DNA from 2 places in the Pseudoflavonifractor sp. HNCC25GI2 genome. Region 1 is predicted to be linked to the other one. Evidence: riboswitches for the same ligand, from Rfam matches in the RefSeq annotation. Region 1 holds a riboswitch; the other holds the start of a gene.
What was found. Region 1 has a riboswitch for lysine ahead of asd (aspartate-semialdehyde dehydrogenase). Riboswitches for the same ligand answer to the same signal wherever they lie in the genome.
Positions count from the first base shown of each region.

Region 1 (3,409 bases):
ACACCCTTGGCGCCCAGGCTCATCATGGGCACCACCTGGTCGTCGTTGCCCGACCAGATGTAAAAGTCATCGGGGCACAGATAACGGGTGTGGGCCAGCAGAGAGAAGTTGCCGCTGGCCTCCTTGACACCGTTGATCTTGGGGTTCTTGGAGAGCACCTTGTAGGTCTCGGCCGTGAAGGAGACGCCGGTACGGCCGGGCACATTGTAGAGAATGATGGGCAGGTCCACCCGGTCGGCAATGTACTCGTAGTGCTTGATGAGGCCCTTCTGGCTGGCCTTATTATAATAAGGTGTCACATGGAGCAGAGCGTCGGCTCCGGAGTCCTGGGCGTGCTGGGACAGGTAGACGGCGGCGGAGGTGTCGTTGGATCCCGCGCCGGCAATAACCTTGACCCGGTGGTCCACCCGCTTGACACAGAATTCCACGGCCGCGATGTGCTCCCGGATGGACATGGTGGCGGATTCGCCGGTGGTGCCGCAGACGCACACCGCGTCCACGCCCGCCGCAATCTGCGCGTCAATCAGTCTTCCGAAAGCGTCGAAATTGATGTTTCCGTTCTGGTCAAAAGGGGTGGCCAGAGCCGGGCAGGCACCGGTAAATACAGGAGTTCTCATACAATTACAACCCTTTCCTCAATCAAACAAACCGAATTACTTGTGGTCAATATAGCCCTCGGCACACAGCAGCTCAGCCAGCAGAACCGCGCCGCCGGCAGCGCCCCGCAGGGTGTTGTGGCTCAGACCCACAAACTTATAGTCGTACTGGGTGTCAGGACGCAGACGGCCCACAGAGATGGCCATGCCGCCCTCCAGCTCCCGGTCCAGCTTGGCCTGGGGACGGTCGGGCTCCTCAAAATAGTGGATGAACTGCTTGGGGGCGGAGGGCAGATTCAGCTCCTGGGGACGGCCCTTGTAAGCGGCCCAATCAGCCTTGATCTGCTCCTCAGTGGGCTTGTTGCGGAAGGTAACGAAGGCGGCGGCGGTGTGGCCGTCAGACACGGGCACACGCAGGCACTGGGCGGTGATCTCCGGGCTGGAGGCCTTCACAATCTTGCCATCCTGGATGGTGCCCCAAACCTTCAGAGGCTCCTGCTCGCTCTTCTCCTCTTCCCCGCCGATGTAGGGGATGAGGTTATCCACCATCTCGGGCCAGCGCTCGAAGGTCTTGCCGGCGCCGGAAATGGCCTGGTAGGTGCAGACCAGCACCTTCTCAATGCCGTACTTCATCAGGGGGTGCAGCACAGGGGCGTAGGACTGGATGGAGCAGTTGGACTTGACGGCGATGAAGCCGCGCTTGGTGCCCAGACGCTTGCGCTGGAAGGGGATGACCTCCAGGTGCTGGGGGTTGATTTCGGGCACGACCATGGGCACGTCGTCGGTCCAACGGTTGGCGGAGTTGTTGGAAACCACCGGGCACTCGGCCTTGGCGTACTTCTCCTCCAGAGCGCGAATCTCTTCCTTCTTCATATCCACCGCGCAGAAGACAAAGTCCACCAGACCGGCAATCTTCTCCACGTCGTCCTGGGCGTTCATCACCACCAGACCCTTGGCCTCCTCAGGAATGGGGGTCTTCATGGCCCAACGGCCGGAAACAGCCTCCTCATAGGTCTTGCCGGCGGAGCGGGGGCTGGCCGCAATCGCTGTCAGCTGGAACCAGGGGTGATTCTCCATCAGCGTGACAAAACGCTGGCCCACCATGCCCGTTCCGCCGATAATTCCTACCTTATACTTTTCCATCTCGATTACCTCCGCATCAACTTTATAATATGCTATGATTTGGCTGGAAATAAGTTATTCCCGCTTTTGTCTTCTGCAAAAGAGAAAAAATAAATCAGCGGCTTTTCAAGCGGCTGATTTTGTACTATAATGTCGACTGTGATACTTCTTCGCAGACAGCCGGCAAAATATTCACAAAAGCAGACAGCGCTCCATCAGCTCACTCTGATGACAGTCGCCAGGCTCTTAACCAAGCGACCAGGGCTTCTCCCTCCGGCGAAGGAAACCCTTCGGCGGCGTCCCCTTTCCGCATGGCTGAAACGGGAACCGGAACCCTGACCATGCGTACTAATGTAGCCGCGCCTCTATCTTGCAGAATTTGTGTTTATCCTACCATGTTTGGAAGTGAGTGTCAATAGCACGTATCATGGAAAACAGAGAAATGGAGTCCGTTATGACCAAAAGATTTATGCAACTTGTCGCTGTTCTGCTTGCACTATTCCTGTCTGTTCCGGCAAGCTGGGCCGCCACGGTCAACAGCGATGGGGAGGTCATGCTGCGTATCGGCCTCGCCTCCTCCTCCAGCTACAATGAGATCGGCGAACTCATTGGCGCCAATTTGTGGAACAACACCGGATACGGCGCCGGCTACCGGTTCGGATACTTCGATAAGAACCTGAACTTTGTGGAGCTGGCCCGCACGGACGCCAGTGTGGAGCAAGTCAGCGTCATCAAAACGCAAAACACCTGGTTTGACAGCAGCGGCAGCCGCAGCTCCTATTCCAACTCGGATAATGGCAGCAGCGTGGTGGTCGGCTGCTACCACATCCAGGTTCCCGGCAGCTACTCCTCCTATCGGGACGCCTCTGCCGATGCCAAGTCTCTGGGCGGCTTTGTTGCTTGGATCAATGGTTCCTATCAGGTTCGCGTCGGCGCTTACACCACAAAAGAAGCCGCTGCCGCCGCCTGCTCCTCTCTGGGTTACGGGACGGTTGTGGGAACCAGCTCTTACGGCGTCAATGTGGTAGCCACCGGAACCAGCCAGATTCTCTTCCAGTTTGATGGAGGCGCTTCACAGAGCCTTGGCATTATGCCTGACGTCACCGGAGCTTCCGATGTGCGCACCTGGTTCTGGGACATCAAGTACCGGGGCGGATTTACCTATCAGCGCATTGACGGCGGCAACATTACCGTAGCCAATATTATCGATTTGGAGAATTATGTAAAAGGCGTTGCTCCCTATGAGATGGGTCGGACCTGGCCCCTGGAGGCTCTGAAGACCCAAGCCACCTGCGCCCGCACCTATGCTCTGCGCCGCTTAAACAGCCACAACAGTCTGGACTTTGACCTGTGCAACAGCGACCACTGCCAGGTCTACAACGGAGCGGGCAGCAAGAGCACAACCTGGGGGCCCTCTGCGGTCAGCGACCAGGCGGTGGAAGAAACCGCCGGCCAGGTGGTGTGGTACAAAAATTCTCTGGCTGAAACAGTTTACTCCTCCAGCTTCGGAGGTGCCAGTGAAAACGCCAAATATGTCTGGGGCACAGACACCGTCAACACCTACCCATACTTAAGCGGCGTAGTGGATCCCTATGAGGAGAAAGCGGCCAGCATCAACGCCCGTGCCAACTGGACAGTTACCTACACCGCCGCTCAGCTGGAGGACCGCCTCCACAGCAAATACTACGGCA
Region 1 is NZ_JBYUOW010000004.1:261,801-265,209, reverse strand. Features, by position in the region: gene dapA (4-hydroxy-tetrahydrodipicolinate synthase) at 1-617, opposite strand, end outside; gene asd (aspartate-semialdehyde dehydrogenase) at 654-1,739, opposite strand; lysine riboswitch at 1,916-2,094, opposite strand; gene AC3YUO_RS07905 (SpoIID/LytB domain-containing protein) at 2,188-3,409, shown strand, end outside.

Region 2 (3,409 bases), on a different contig from region 1:
GCCCCGCCCCCCGGATTTTCGGGACAGGGCGCGGGCCAGAGCCAGCCCCCGGCTCACCCCGCTGAGCCCCTGCTCCAGCAGTTCCCCGTCGCCGGGCGCAGGCGTCTCCGCCGGCTCCGGTCTCTCCTCCCGCTCCTGCGGCCGGGCCTCGGGCACCGCGGAAGCGGACGTTTTCCGTTCCGGCTCCACCGCGATGGGACTGCTCTCCTCATCCGCCATGACCCGGCTCCATACCCGGCGGAACACCTCCGGGTCCACATCCCCGCTCAGCGGGGCAGACTGTGTCTGCTGCATATCCTGTCCTCCTTAAACAACGAATTGGTTTCTTCTCCCGCCATTCTATGCCAAACGCTGAAAAATGGCCCAACAGCTTGTTTTTGTGAAAATTCTGTGCTAGAATGGCCCCACTTTGTCCAAAGGAGAGACCATTATGTCGCCGGAATCCCACAGCGATTTTATTGTGCGCACCGTCAATACCCCCCACCAGTTCTCCTATGAAAACGGCGTTCTGGTCACCGATGTCACGCCGGGCCGGGCCGTGGGGGAGCTGACCGTGGGTCCCAACAGCATCAATCCCCACGGGAATGTCCATGGCGGCGCTCTGACCACCCTGGCCGACACGGTGGCCGGCTGCTGTGCCTGCTCCAAAGGCGGCAGCTGCGTGACCGCCGGCTGTACCCTGGAGTACCTGCGTCCGGCCAACGGCTCCAAAATCTTCTGCGAGGCCACGCCCAAGAAGCTGGGGCGCTCCCTCTCCGTGGTTCAGGTCACCATGACCAACGACCAAAATAAGGTAGTTGCCACCGGAACCTTCACGTTTTTCATGCTTCCGGAGGAAAATACCGGGAAATAAGGGGGATTTCCCCGAATTGGGCTTGACAAGCATGCAGGAGCGTGATACGATACCTGCACTTCCAAAATTAAATTGTTCGGATAGAGGCGCGGCATACATGCGTACCGCGGGACACCCGGCCCTGGCAGGCCGTCCCGTGGGAGAGGGTCTGCCGCCGAAGGTTTTCGTTTTGCCAGTGAGCGGGGGCCTGGGCCGTGGGGAAAACATCCCCCGGACTGTCACAATGCAGTGGAGCGCTATCCAGAGAGGCCCCCGGGATACGTGGGGCCCTCCGGCTTTTGCCATGGGCGCTTGCACCCATGGCTTTTTTGTTTGCGCAAAAAGGGGCTTAGTGTGGGCCCCAAAGATTTAAGTGGAGGGAAAACAAATGAAAGCGAGAAGATCCTGGCCGGCACGCTTCATCCTGATTCTGATGCTGCTGCTGGCTCTGGCTACCACCGCCTTTGCCGAGGACCCCACCGAGGCCACCGGCACCAAGATGATTGAGTGCTCCGACTGCGGCACTCTGGGCATTGTCCTCAGCGACGAGGGCGAGGCCGTCACCTGCGAGGCCTGCGGAGGCACCGGCTATGTGGAATCTCCCAGCCAGTTCTATAACACCGCTCTGGCCCTGCTGCCCCCGGTCATCGCCATTGCCCTGGCCCTGCTTACCAAGGAGGTCTACTCCTCCCTGTTCATCGGCATTCTGGTGGGCGGCCTGCTCTATTCCAACTTCTCTTTCGAGGGAACCTTGAACCATGTGTTCAGCGGAGGCATTGTGGCTTCTCTGTCCGATGCCTACAATGTGGGCATTCTCATCTTCCTGGTTATTCTGGGCACCATGGTGTGCCTCATGAACAAGGCCGGTGCCTCTGCCGCCTTCGGCCGCTGGGCCAAGACCAACATCAAGTCCCGGGCGGGTGCTCAGCTGGCCTCCATTGTGCTGGGCTGCCTCATCTTCATTGATGACTACTTCAACTGCCTGACCGTGGGCTCTGTCATGCGTCCCATCACCGACAAGCACCAGGTTTCCCGGGCCAAGCTGGCCTACATCATCGACGCCACCGCTGCTCCCGTGTGCATCATCGCCCCCGTCTCCTCCTGGGCCGCCGCTGTGGCCAGCTTTGCGGAGGAGGGCCAGGGCCTGAACCTCTTCATCCGCGCCATCCCCTACAACTTCTACGCTCTGCTCACCGTCATCATGATGCTGGGCCTGGTGTTCCTGAAGGTGGACTTCGGCCCCATGGCCAAGTTTGAGCGCAACGCCATTGAAAAGGGCGACCTCTTCTCCGGCTCCAACCCCTACGCCATGATGGACGAGGAGATTGTGGAGGACAAGGGCAAGGTCATCGACCTGGTGCTGCCCATCGTGGTGCTGGTTGTCTGCTGCGTCACCGGCATGATTTACTCCGGCGGCTTCTTCTCCGGCGCCAGCTTCGTGGAGGCCTTCTCCAACTCCGACGCCTCTGTGGGCCTGATGCTGGGCTCCGCCTTCGGCCTGCTCTTTGCTCTGATCTACTACTTCCTGCGCAAGTCCATGACCTTCAAGGAGATGATGGGCTGCATCCCCGAGGGCTTCAAGGCCATGGTGCCCGCCATTCTCATCCTCACCTTCGCCTGGACCCTGAAGAGCATGACCGACTCCCTGGGTGCCAAGTACTTTGTCCGTGACTTCGTGCGCAGCGCCGAGCATCTCCAGATGTTCCTGCCCGTCATCGTCTTTGTCATTGGCTGCCTGCTGGCCTTCGCCACCGGCACCAGCTGGGGCACCTTCGGCATCCTCATCCCCATTGTCCAGAACGTGTTCTCTATGGACAGCCCCCTGGCCATCATCTGCATCTCCGCCTGTATGGCCGGCGCCGTCTGCGGCGACCACTGCTCCCCCATCTCCGACACCACCATCATGGCCTCTGCCGGCGCTCAGTGTGACCACGTGAACCACGTGTCCACTCAGCTGCCCTACGCCATCTCCTGTGCCGTAATTTCCGGCATCAGCTATCTGCTGGCCGGTCTGCTGGCCATCAATGGTCTGCCGGGCATCATCGCCCTGCCTGTGGGCATCGTGCTGATGCTGGGCTTCCTGGTGGTCATGAAGAACCGTCAGCGCGCTTAAGTCTTATCGTGTTTTCTGCGGCGGCTTTCCAAATGGGAAGCCGCCGCTTTTTCTATTGACTTCCCCGCCCAAACGGCCCCATAATGAGAGAGAACAACGGAGAAACGAGGAATCCAATCCATGGAATTTTACGGAACCCTGGGCGGCAGCTGCCAGAGCCGCGATGTTCTGGACCAGCTGTTTCAGGCCGGTATGACCGGCGCCCGCCTCAATCTGTCCCACACCACCCTCTCGGCCTGCGCCCCGCTGCTGAAGGAGGTCTACCAGCCCGCGGCCCGGGCCGCCGGAGTGGAGCCCCACCTCATTATTGACCTCCAGGGCCCAGAGCTGCGAGTGGGCACCCTGCCCGCCCCCATTTCTCTGGAGGAGGGCACCCAGGCCATTCTGGGCGAGGGGGGCATCCCGGTCCCCGCCGCCGTGGTAAAGGCCGCCCGGCCGGGCCACTCCATTTCCCTGGACGACAG
Region 2 is NZ_JBYUOW010000002.1:92,254-95,662, forward strand. Features, by position in the region: gene AC3YUO_RS03030 (hypothetical protein) at 1-294, opposite strand, end outside; gene AC3YUO_RS03035 (PaaI family thioesterase) at 431-853, shown strand; lysine riboswitch at 927-1,100, shown strand; gene AC3YUO_RS03040 (Na+/H+ antiporter NhaC family protein) at 1,221-2,945, shown strand; gene AC3YUO_RS03045 (pyruvate kinase) at 3,066-3,409, shown strand, end outside.
Region 2: linked by a shared signal. The riboswitch ahead of AC3YUO_RS03040 (Na+/H+ antiporter NhaC family protein) and the one ahead of asd (aspartate-semialdehyde dehydrogenase) in region 1 are both predicted to bind lysine.